3 regions of the Planococcus alpniumensis genome follow, and region 2 is predicted to be linked to each of the others. Evidence: riboswitches for the same ligand, from Rfam matches in the RefSeq annotation. Region 2 holds a riboswitch; each other region holds the start of a gene.
The links. A riboswitch is a leader RNA that binds a small molecule or an ion and turns the genes downstream of it on or off. The one in region 2 is predicted to bind thiamine pyrophosphate.
Positions count from the first base shown of each region.

Region 1 (4,155 bases), 1.0 Mb from region 2:
CGGGCCTGGCATGCAAACCTACGTGCCGGTTGAAGAACGTTAATAGGAATTCCGAAAGCTTGAGCCTCACCTTTAGATAGGTGAGCAGCTCAAGCTTTTCTATTTCCACAAGCCAGTCTCATATATTTGTTTCATGTTTTTCATTGTGGCTATAATAACAGAAAAGAGTTGCACGAAAAATTGACATTAGGAGGCGCTCCCATGAACTACACAGATATCGGCTGGAAATTGCAGAACAGTTACGCTGGCCTGCCGAAAACCTTATATGCCCCGATGGAAGCCAACCCGGTTGTATCGCCAAAGCTGGTCATCGCAAACAAATCACTGGCCACAACACTTGGCCTAAATACCGAGCAGTTGTATAGCTCCGACTCGCTAGAGATTTTTGCGGGTAATCGATTCCCCGAGGGTAGCTTCCCGCTCGCCCAAGCCTATGCAGGCCATCAATTCGGCCAATTTACGATGCTCGGCGATGGCCGTGCCATCCTAATCGGCGAACAGCATACACCGGATGGCGAGATTTTCGATATCCAATTGAAAGGCGCCGGCGTCACGCCCTTTTCGAGAAGCGGAGATGGCCGCGCGGCACTCGGTCCCATGCTGCGGGAATACATTATCAGTGAAGGCATGCACGCGCTCGGGATTCCATCGAGCAGAAGCCTGGCAGTCGTATTGACAGGAGAAAAAATCCAGCGCTACTCCGCAGAGTCTGGAGCGATCCTGACACGGGTGGCTTCGAGCCATATCCGTGTCGGCACTTTTCAGTTCGCCGCGAAATATCGCTCGACTGAAGATTTAAAAGCTTTGGCGGATTACACGATCAAACGGCATTTCCCAGACATCACGGGGCCTGACCGCTACATCGAATTATTCCGCCAAACCGCGCAACAGCAAGCTTCACTCATCACGAAATGGCAGCTCGCAGGATTCGTCCACGGGGTCATGAACACGGACAATATGGCGATCAGCGGTGAAACAATCGACTACGGGCCATGCGCTTTTCTGGACCGCTACGATGAGTCCGCGGTCTTTAGCTCAATCGATGCCGGCGGCCGTTATGCTTATCGCAACCAGCCGCTCGTCGGAGGATGGAATTTAGCTCGTTTTGCGGAATCTCTGTTTCCACTGTTAAATGAGATTCCTGAAAAACAAGCCTTGGCGTCTCTCCAAGGGGCGCTCGAGGAATATGTCAGTTTGCAAAAAAACTTGTATTTGGCAGGCATGCGCGAAAAACTCGGCTTGTTTACCGAAATGCCAGAAGATGAACAACTGATAGATGCGTTGCTGGAATTGATGCAAGAAAAGCAAGCGGATTATACCAATACATTCCGTTCCTTGACTTTCGACGCAGTAGAAGAGCCCCAACTGGCAAACGATCTGGATTTCAAAGCTTGGCACAGCCGCTATAAAGCCCGCCAACAGCAAGAAGGCCGCTCAGCACACGAAATCCTGGAAATGATGAAAAGCCGGAATCCGGCTGTCATCCCGCGCAATCACCGCGTGGAAGCGGCACTCGAAGCTGCAGCGCAAGGCGATTATCAGGTAATGGAAAAACTATTGGAGATCCTCCGGAATCCATATGCCCATTCCGAAGAGCAACTGCCCTATACGGCCCCGCCACCGCCTTCAACGCCGCCATACCAGACCTATTGCGGCACATAAAGTTTAAAAATCCCCTGCCTTTTCTTCGGCAGGGGATTTTCTTGCTGGCGCTTGTCAGTTCGATCACTGGCCGTCTGTGACTTCATTAACACTGACCATTTTGACTTCGTCCATCTTGAATTGGTAATACGTATCGTTGTCGCCGATAAATTCGCGGAAATCATCCGCATCCAAACCGCTGACCGCTTGTTTCGGGGTATCAGCTTCGACGGTGCTGACCGCCTCGACGCCTGCGCCGAAATGATAAACGACGCGGAATTTTTTTGTTGATGCCATAGTTATTGGATTCCTCCTCAAATGCTTGTCTGCTTTAGGTTTACCCGATTTTTTAGGGAGTATTCACCTCAGCCATCATTTTCTCATTCTCGATGAAAATAGTAGAATCCCTTTACTTGGGAAAGTATTTGACTTACACTTTAGCCATCGGGAAAACCCGACACTTAAAACCGCATACCGTTTTTCTGCACTGGGGGTGCATATTTTGCTGAGATGAGAGCTTTCGCTCCGATCCCTTATGACTCGATCAGGTTAGGACCTGCGTGAGGAAGTGCGGTGACTTTCCGACATGACTACGAAATATGGAATAGTGGCTGCATCTTCACGGATGCGGCTTTTTTGTGCATATTTTTAGGAGGGATTCCATATGGAACCATATTCATGCGGCACCAGCCCGATCGTAGGATTTCGCTTTTCCTTACATCCGATGAGCGGAAATTTTATCAGTATCATCAAAAGTGCGTTGAAGGACACCGATACATCCCATGTCTGGATGCAAACCGACGACGTCTCCACCGTCATCCGAGGCAAACAACAGCATGTTTTCAATGTCGCGAAAGCGCTGACGCTTCATGCCGCGAAAACGAAAGAACACATTGCCCTGTCCGGCACCTTTTCAGCTGGCTGTCCAGGTGATACAGCGGGTGATGCGTATTTGGACGCCCCCGATGAACCGGCAAACGAAGACGCCAGCAAGCAATACGTTTCATCCCAATTCGCCCTTTATCCGATGAACAATCCCGATTATATGGAAGTTATCTACCGCGAAGTGGAACGTGCCAAAGAGTTCGGTGTGTGGAATGATTCCATGCATTATGCTAGCGGCATCCACGGGGATATCCATGAGGTCTTTGCTTTTTACGAAACGAGCTTTTCCAGCGCGCGCTCCGCTAAACACCCCCACCTCGTGATGACTGTATCCATGAGCATCAACAGTCCTTCACACAAAACAGGCGGTGAAGATCATGCTTAAGGAATGGAAACTGAAAGAAATTGTCCTCATGTCATTATTTGGCGTCGTGTTCGGCATTGTTTACTTGCTCTTTTTGCACATTGGCAACTTATGGGCAGGCGTCATCGGGCCGCTCGCTTATGAATGGATGTTCGGCATCTGGTTTATCGTCTCCATCATTTCGATGTATATTATCAGAAAGCCTGGCGCTGCTTTATTACCAGAAATCTTGGCCGCAGCTATCGAAGTGATGCTCGGCAATGCGATCGGCCCGAGGCTTATCCTATCAGGCATCATTCAAGGCCTCGGAGCAGAAGCAGCGTTCGCGCTGACTCGTTACCGGCATTTCCATGTTGGCATCTTGATGCTTGCAGGTGCTGGTGCTGGAGTTTTCAGTTTTGTTTACGGCTATTTCCTATCGGGCTATGCTGCATTGGATCCTTCTTTCGTCGCCTTGATGTTCACACTTCGCGTCGCAAGCGGTGCGATCATTGCCGGCATCGGCGGCAAATATATCGCCGATTCACTGCTCGCAACTGGATCACTACGGGGCTATGCTATCGCTAAGGCGGAAAAAGGCGATGTCCGTGCTTAATCCGGTTTTTCAATTAGACAACTTCAGCTTTCGCTTTCCGGAGTCAGTAGAACCGACCTTACGCCATATTACGCTCGCAATCCATGCGCAAGAACGGGTGGTCATTACAGGGCCAAGTGGATGCGGAAAGTCCACGCTTCTCTATGTGCTGAACCGGCTGTACCCGCATAATTGCGATGGCCAAGTTTCTGGCACCGTCAGGATCTTCGGGCGTACATCACAAGAATACGAACCTGGTGAAGCCAACCGGAAAGTCGCAACGGTTTTTCAAGATCCCGACAGCCAATTTTGCATGCCGACGGTCGAAGAAGAACTGGCGTTCACTCTGGAGAATCTTCAAGTGCCCCGGGAAGAGATGCCAAAACGCATCGACCGGATTTTGCGCATGACGGGCCTGGACGATATTCGCCATGGTTCCATTCAAACCTTCTCAGGCGGGATGAAACAACGCATCGCCACAGCTTGCGCCTTGATTATGGAGCCTGACTGTTTGTTGCTCGATGAACCTCTCGCCCATCTCGACCCGTTGACGGCGAAAGAGTTTGTCGCTTGGTTGGATCAATTGCAACAGGAAAACGGTCTTGCAATCGTCGCCGTCGAGCATAAATTAGAGCTATGGGGAGAATTTTTCGAACGGGAGATCAGCCTTTCGGAAAACGGCGCCATACAG
Region 1 covers NZ_JAAMTH010000001.1:1,847,010-1,851,164, forward strand. Annotated here, with positions in the region: gene citZ (citrate synthase) at 1-43, shown strand, start outside; gene G3255_RS09455 (protein adenylyltransferase SelO) at 202-1,662, shown strand; gene G3255_RS09460 (hypothetical protein) at 1,726-1,938, opposite strand; TPP riboswitch at 2,121-2,225, shown strand; gene G3255_RS09465 (YkoF family thiamine/hydroxymethylpyrimidine-binding protein) at 2,306-2,911, shown strand; gene G3255_RS09470 (ECF transporter S component) at 2,904-3,485, shown strand; gene G3255_RS09475 (ABC transporter ATP-binding protein) at 3,472-4,155, shown strand, end outside.
Region 1: linked by a shared signal. The riboswitch ahead of G3255_RS09465 (YkoF family thiamine/hydroxymethylpyrimidine-binding protein) and the one ahead of lipM (octanoyltransferase LipM) in region 2 are both predicted to bind thiamine pyrophosphate.

Region 2 (4,155 bases):
CGATCATTTCGCGGTCATCCCGCAGCGACATCTGACCTTCGATTTCGAGGAAGCTATCGCCGACGCCTTCCCCTTCGTAGCCGAGCAAGATATGGGCGTTTGGATTTTTCTCCAATTCATCTACTTTTTGTGTCTGCTTGCTTGTAGCTGTATACAAAGTAAACTCGTCATTGAAAAACGTCATATACCGGGAATGCGGCTTCTCGTCTTTGATCGTTGCCAAAGTCCCAATCATGCTGTCTTCCAAGATTTTCAATGCTTGCTGTTTCAGTTGCTCTTGTGCCATTCAAATCTCTCCTTTGCGGTAATATCATTTGTCAAAGAAACTGCGGGCGAGATGCCCACAGGTAGAGTCAGTCAGGGTTTTTTTCCTCGCTAGCTGAATCATCTTTTGTATCACGCGGATTTTTTTCGTCTTGCATGTCCTGCTTTAAGTCTTCCAACGGAATGGAGTCCACGTTCATTTCTTCTTCATGCATTTCTGTCATCGTTTCTTTATCGGTTTTTACTTGCTCAGGATTGTCCATTGGAGCACCGTCGCTTGATTTGCGTTCCTTTTCATTGAAACGTTCTTTTTCTGCCATGGTTAGCACCTCTCCTTTAGCGTTCTTCTTTATCTATTCCTTAATTGAAGTGCTTTAAAACATTAGAGCTTGCTGGTGCAAACAGGCTGGCGTATGATTAATGGGTAGGACTAATTAATGGGGATGGCTATACAATGACCCAACAAGCGAAAATAAATGTGGGCGGCCTGAATTTTGAGTGGGACCTTTCGCAAGGGCGCTTCCTATTTGAAGGGCAGAATGCAGTTCTGTTTTGGACCTCTACTGCTATGAAGATGTTCTTTGATTCCATTGAGGAAATTTCGGGTGAGGAAGCAGCAGCGGTAGTTTTGGAGTCGACAGGATTTCGCCAAGGCCAAGTAGTCGGTGAGTATTTTCATAAAATGGGTGGTATCTCAGTATTGAAAGCATCTGAACTCATCACCAATACATACGCTTCAGCTGGCTGGGGTGTGGCCTCTATCCACAACTTAGATATGGCAGCCGGAACTTTAGAAGTGACGCTGAAAAATAGCTGGGAATATCAGATCAACCTGGCACAAGGAAAAAAGACTGGCGGCAGTTTTTTGCCGGCCCATTATGCAGGAATCTTCAGCTCGCTTCTGGACCGCAGCGTTTGGTATGAAGTGGTCCACTCGCAAATCGAAGGGCATGATGAATGCCTGATTCGCTATTTCCCGTCAGACGAGACGATTGAAAAGAACATCCATACGCTGGCACGCCGCAAGGAATCGGAGAAAATCCGCGAACTTGAACAGTTGGTGGATGAAAAGACAGCGGATCTTCATGACATGATCAGTGAAATCTCTTCTCCGCTTATTCCAGTGCTGGAAGATATTGTCGTCGTTCCGCTTCTTGGGCGTTACGATGAAGCGCGTGCCGAAGAGTTATTGATCAAAACGCTTGAAAATTTACCGAAATACAAAGCGCGCTACTTGCTGCTCGATTTGACTGGACTCAATGAGAGCTTCAATCAGCACGCGGCGATGCTGATCGAAAAATTAGGTTCTGCTGCGAATTTGATCGGCACAAAGACGGTGCTAGCCGGCATTTCGCCGCATACCAGCATAATGATAACAGAAGCGGGCGTAGACCTGTCAGGCTATGAATGCTTCCGTACACTTCAACACAGCATTCACTTTGCTTTGGCACAGAATGGCAAGACAATAATTTAATCACAAAACTTTCCCTATTCGCAGAAACGCATAGGGAAAGCTTTTTTGGATATTATTGAATAAATTGGATAAAAATTAAAGGAAAAACTATTTAGTATATTGAGATTTCTTGAAAAAAATGATAAGCTCGATTAGAACTATACATAGCTGACCACTGGGGGAGCCGGAATTGACTGGCTGAGACGAGCGAATGCTTGGACCCCTTGAACCTGATCTGGACCATGCCAGCGTAGGGAAGTGGTGCGTATGCTTCCTTTTGCCTGCATACACCGCTTCCCCATGGGAAAGCGGTGTTTTTTTATGGGCTTTGGAGTCATGCATAAGCTGAGAGGAGTTGAGATATTTTGGAGGAAACATGGGGCTATATGGAGTCGGGGCTTTGCACGCCGGCCCACAATATGGCAATGGACGAAGCATTAATGAACTGGCAGCGCAATACAGGCATGAAGCCTGTACTCCGATTCTACGGATGGGCGCCAGCCGGAATTTCAGTGGGATTTTTCCAGAAACTGAATGGCAGCATCGATCTCGAAAAAGCCGCGCAAATGGGCATCCCCCTGGTCAGGAGACAGACTGGCGGAAAAGCCGTACTCCATGACCAGGAATTGACTTACAGCGTGGTGATACCGGAACATCATCCATCCATGCCGAAATCAGTAAAAGAAGCGTATTTGGTCATTTCTCGAGGCTTGCTTGAAGGTTACCGCAATTTAGGGATTCAAGCACAACTGGCTGCGGAGAAGAAGCGTTCGAAAGAATCTTCAGCGGTCTGCTTTGAAGAACCTTCTTGGCATGAATTGACTGTTGAGGGTCGAAAAGCGGCAGGAAGCGCGCAGACCAGAAAACAAGGCATCATTTTGCAGCACGGCTCGATTCCGCTGCAGTTGGATGAAAACCAGTTGTTCGAATTGTTCGTGTACCCGAGTGAAGCGGTGAAGGAAAGGGCGCGCCAAGCTTTCCGAACACGCGCCGTTGCAATCAACGAACTAATGCAACAACCGGCAAGTTTAGAAGAAGTGCAGAAAGCATTCAAGGATGGATTTGAAACGGGGCTTGGCATCCGTTTGGAAAAATTTGAACCGCCAGCTGAACTGCTGGAACAAGTGCGCGTGCTCGAAGCCAAATATGCAAGCGAAGAGTGGAATCACAGACGAGAAGAGAAAGGGGAACTTATGCGATGACAAAAACAAAGCAGCGTGAACGTAAACCCGAATGGCTGAAAGTGAAATTGAACACGAACGAAACTTATAATGATCTGAAGAAATTGATGCGGGAGAAAAACTTGAACACTGTATGTGAAGAAGCGAGATGCCCGAATATCCATGAATGCTGGAGTGAACGCCGCACCGCGACCTTCATGATTTTGGGGGATACGTGCACAAGAGCGTGCCGGTTCTGCGCCGTCAAGACGGGGTTGCCGAACGAACTGGATTGGGGCGAGCCGGAGCGCGTAGCGGAATCGACGGAAATCATGAACTTGAAGCATGTGGTCGTTACAGCAGTCGCCCGCGATGATTTGAAAGATGGCGGAGCTGCAGTCTTTGCGGAAACCGTCCGCGCCATCCACCGGAAAATGCCGGAGACCACCGTCGAAATCTTGCCGTCTGATATGAAAGGCGATTACGAAAGCCTGCATATGTTGATGAGCAGCGAACCAGATATTTTCAACCATAATATTGAAACAGTGCGCCGCCTGACCAAACGGGTCCGTGCGAGAGCGACTTACGACCGTTCACTGGAATTGCTATTGCGGGTCAAGGAAATCGCGCCGCATGTGCCGACCAAATCGAGCATCATGGTCGGGCTCGGAGAAACGAAAGAAGAGATTATTGAAGCGATGGATGATTTATTGGCTCACAAAGTCGATATCATGACGATTGGACAATATTTGCAGCCGACATTGAAGCATTTGGATGTCGTTCGTTACTACCATCCGGACGAGTTCCAGGAATTGAAGGATATCGCATTGGCAAAAGGTTTCAAGCATTGCGAGGCCGGCCCAATGGTGCGTTCTTCATACCATGCCGATGAGCAAGTGAACGAAACTGCTGTCCAGAAACGCATCAAATACATGAAAGGCGTCGAATCGACTGGCGCAAAAATCGACCGCATCGAATTTTGAAATAGCGGAGCCAGTGTATAGAAACCTTTCTTAGAGGAGGGCTTGAATTGAGAAAAACATTTGCTAAGGCTGTGCTGCTATCCACTGCGCTGTTGGTTATGAGCGCATGCAGCCCGTTGTTTGCAGCAGAGGAACCAGACCTCTTCGAGTATGAAGGGGCGGCGGTCGGGAATAACAGTGCCGTCCTCAACACCCTTAACCGGCTGCCGGGTGCAGAGCATCTTACAGGCTTTGAATTGGAGACGAAACAACAGCCTTACGGAATCACCGCCTCTTACGATTGGGAAGAGGCCAC
Region 2 covers NZ_JAAMTH010000001.1:2,888,127-2,892,281, reverse strand. Annotated here, with positions in the region: gene G3255_RS14610 (pyridoxamine 5'-phosphate oxidase family protein) at 1-286, opposite strand, end outside; gene G3255_RS14605 (YczO family protein) at 354-584, opposite strand; gene G3255_RS14600 (STAS domain-containing protein) at 719-1,738, shown strand; TPP riboswitch at 1,885-1,991, shown strand; gene lipM (octanoyltransferase LipM) at 2,080-2,919, shown strand; gene lipA (lipoyl synthase) at 2,916-3,860, shown strand; gene G3255_RS14585 (DUF4825 domain-containing protein) at 3,908-4,155, shown strand, end outside.

Region 3 (4,155 bases), 420 kb from region 2:
TAAGAGCCGTTTAATGCTGGTCAATTCTGATGTAGAGATTATTAGTCATACCATGGATGTTTCAGTGAAAGAAATGACAACGCTGGTAAATGGGGTCGATTTGATTTTAGATGCGAGTGATAATTTCGATATCAGAATGATCATAAATGACATCTCTCAAAAAGAACGAATTCCTTGGATTTATAGTGCCTGTGTAGGCAGTTATGGACTCTCTTATACAATTGTTCCAGATAGCACACCATGTTTAAATTGTCTGCTTGAGGCTGTGCCCATGGAAGGATTGACCTGTGATACTGTTGGCATCATCAGTCCCGCTGTTCAAATGGTTCTTTCAATCCAGATAGCAGAGGCACTGAAAATTTTAGTGGAAGATTCAACTCAGTTAAGGAAAAAGCTTATCTCATTCGACCTCTGGAAAAACCATTACTCATCTATTGATGTGGGGAAGTTATGGGACAAGGATTGTCCTTCTTGTGGAAAAAATCGGACATACCCTTATCTTTCTTACTCGTCCCAGTTAAAAACTGCTGTTTTATGCGGAAGAGACACCGTTCAAATCCGGCCTCCTCATCCAGTGGATAGAGATTTAGGAAAGCTGAGCACAGTTTTATCGAAGCTTGGAAGGGAAGTCTTTCGTAATCCCTATTTGCTCTCTTTTACAACGAGCGACTGTCGTCTAGTTGTTTTTAATGACGGCCGTGTTTTAATCCACGGCACAAAGAGCATCGACAAAGCTAAAAGTTTATATCACCGATATTTAAGCTAATGTTTTTTTAAAAATATTTTCGTCTGATTGGACTGAACTACTCTAACTTTTTGAAGCCAGGATATTAATAATCCATTTAGACAGGTTCTTTTTATAAAGAGATGAATACTTTAAAAGAACTAGAGCTCAAACTTAAGAAATTGAAATAATAATGAAAAAGTAAATTTTATGTAAATTATCTATTAAATTTGGGTATTTATTGATTTTAATTGTTTATATAATCTCTAATTGGAAATCAAAGGAATGACGGAAGAAAAAGGAGGGAGGACGATGTTTGATTCAGGGATTGAATTAGGGGTTGTACTGTTTCTGTTTATTTATGCCTTGGTTGTTTCTTTCATGCTCATTTCAAAAAAAAGAAAAAACTAAGAGGAATATTCATTATGTCAATCAAACCTTTTGAAAAAGTTCTGATGCTAGCAATAGCAGCTATTCTCATTGTCTCTTCTGCATTTAGTTCCGTAGGTGCTGTCAATGCTGAAACTTCAATGTTTGAAAAAGGAACATCGAATGTCGAGCAAAATGAGTTTAATCAAATCAGAAATGCGTTAAAAAATACAGAAGAGTATCAGGCATACAAAGAGAACACCAAAATTAACTCAATTTCAAAAGGTGACATAATTATCAACACAGTAGATGGTTCCAAAGGCGATATTGCATATATTGAATTCGTGTTTGGAGGACTTGCGAAAACAAGTGATAACCTCGCATACGTTCAATTCACATATGATGTAAAAAATGGGGATATACTGACGAATCAAGCGGTCTATGCAGAAAATATAGACCAAGGAAAAATACGCATCAATGCCTTCTATAACTTGGACGGGAATCAAACCGAAATTTACGACATTACCGTCGATACAGCAGGGACGATTTTTGACGAAAAGGGTTTGATGCTTAGCCACGATGATTTTGTCGCTTCTGCAGAACATAAGATTCAGCAGGCTGGAAAGAACGCAGACGAATTTGGAGCTTATGCTTCTTTTTGTGAATATGCAGTTGGGGCTCTGTGCGGTACCGGTGGAGGCGTGTTGTGTTATGCTGCAGCGGGTGCTCTGGGAATCACTACCGGGATTGGCGGTTTAGGCTTAGCGGCTGTCTGTGCTTTGATAGGCAGTGTCGGCTGTACAGCTGCGACAGATCAAATTTGTAATTGATCCGTTCCAAAGTAGTTGAATACAACAAAGAAAGAGTAGCAGATGCTACTCTTTTTGAGGGGTACCGAAGCTCAAACGCTTCCATCTCCTTTTACGAGCGCCTTTATTTTTAAAATTAGTCAGCAATCTTCACTTTTAGCCAATATATTTAAGGAGAAATAATAATGAAAGTTCGAAATGGAACTTTAAATTAGAAAGTGCTTTTGTGTATATAAGTCAATTATAAAATACAAAATGTGCAAAAGAAAAAACAAACTACAATACATCGAGTTTAAAGTGATAGCTTTTATAAAATGAAAGCGCAGCGGATTCGGTTCGATTTATTGTTACAGTTTCTTGTCTCATATAAATAATGACAGTAGAGTGAAGTGACCGGTTGTAATTATTTAATCCTTATGATAGAACTAAAGTAACAATAAAACTTCATTGCACAATTGCTCTAGGGGAGCTGTTTAAAGCTGAGAAAGACATTCGTCTTGACCCTTATTCACCTGATCTAGTTAATACTAGCGGAGGGAAGAGATGGCAGAAGAATTTTGTCTCCACATGAGGCTTAACCTTTTATAGTCATTTACACTTCTTTCCTATGGGAAAGAAGTGTTTTTTTGTGGAGGAAATCATATCGAAAGGAGAATTAAACTTCTTGCAAAACAATCAGTTGCTTCAAGTAATCAAAGAAATCGAGTTAAAAAAAGATGAATTGATTGATCTTACTAAACAACTTATCTCTTTTCAAACTCCGGCACCGCCTGCTCGCAACACAGCTGAAGCACAAGGGTGGATTGAACAGTATTTAGTAAGCCAAGCATTTGCAACAGATCGATGGGATGTGTATCCGGGAGATCCAAACATCGTTGGTGTGAAAAAAGGGACTGAAAGAAAGTCTTTTCAAAGCTTGATCATCAATGGACATATTGATGTGGCCGAAGTGAGGCCGGAAGAAGTATGGAAAACGGATCCCTTCACGGCGGAAGTTGTAAACGATCGAATTATAGGCCGAGGTGTTGCCGATATGAAGGGAGGGATGGCTGCTGCGTTATTTGTCCTTAAACTTTTTCATGAACAAGGCATCGAATTGCCGGGCGACCTTATTTTTCAATCAGTTATAGGAGAAGAGGTTGGTGAAGCTGGCACCCTGCAGTGTTGCGAAAGGGGCTACCAGGCGGATTTTGCGGTTGTAGTTGATACAAGTGATCTGCAGATCCAAGGGCAGGGCGGGGTGATCACCGGTTGGGTGGTCATTAAAGATCCGAAAGTTTATCATGATGCCATGCGCAGGCAGATGATTCACGCAGGTGGCGGTCTTTCGCAAGGAGCAAGCGCTATTGAAAAAATGATGATTATCATTGAAAGTCTGCAGAAGTTAGAGCGTCATTGGGCGGTTTCAAAAAGCTATCCGGGTTATCCTCCAGGAACAAATACGATTAATCCGGCTGTGATTGAAGGAGGAAGGCATGCCGCTTTTATCGCGGACGAGTGCCGGCTCTGGATCACCGTACATTTTTATCCGAATGAGTCCTATGAAACTGTAAGCAAAGAAATTGAAGAACATCTTTTAAATGCTGCAAAAGCGGATTCTTGGCTAAAAGAACATCCACCCACTTTTATATGGGGTGGGCATTCAATGATAGAAGATAGAGGCGAGGTCTTTCCAGCTTTTGAAGTGAATCCGGAACATACAGGCGTAAAGACTTTAGCAGCTTCACACCAACATTTATTTTCAGAAAAGGCTGTTATTGGTGTGTCCGCGACTGTTACCGATGGCGGGTGGCTTGCGGAAGCAGGCATCCCGACAGTCGTATATGGACCGGGGCAGTTGATAGAAGCCCATAGCGTTCACGAGTCCATTGAGATACAAGAATTGGTGAATTTCTCTAAAGTTATGGCGTATTTTATTTTTACTTGGTGCCATACGAAAAAGCAGGCAGAGTGAGGAGCGATCAACGTGAAATTTAGCGAAAAATTACATACAACCCTTCAACCCATTTGGAGAAACAACCATAATCACCCTTTTGTAGTCGAAATGGGGAAGGGGTCTCTTGATAAAGAAAAGTTTCGGTTCTTCATGGTTCAAGATTATCTTTACTTAATCGAGTATGCAAAGTTGTTTGCGATTGGTGCCACCAAGTCACAGGATGTTAAAACAATGGGACAATTTGCCAAGTTACTGGATGCCACTATGAACGAAGAGATGGCATTGCACCGCCAGTATGCGGAACGTTTTGGGATTAG
Region 3 covers NZ_JAAMTH010000001.1:3,312,709-3,316,863, reverse strand. Annotated here, with positions in the region: gene G3255_RS16785 (MoeB/ThiF family adenylyltransferase) at 1-766, shown strand, start outside; gene G3255_RS16780 (halocin C8 precursor-like protein) at 1,150-1,923, shown strand; TPP riboswitch at 2,355-2,458, shown strand; gene G3255_RS16775 (acetylornithine deacetylase) at 2,531-3,856, shown strand; gene tenA (thiaminase II) at 3,869-4,155, shown strand, end outside.
Region 3: linked by a shared signal. The riboswitch ahead of G3255_RS16775 (acetylornithine deacetylase) and the one ahead of lipM (octanoyltransferase LipM) in region 2 are both predicted to bind thiamine pyrophosphate.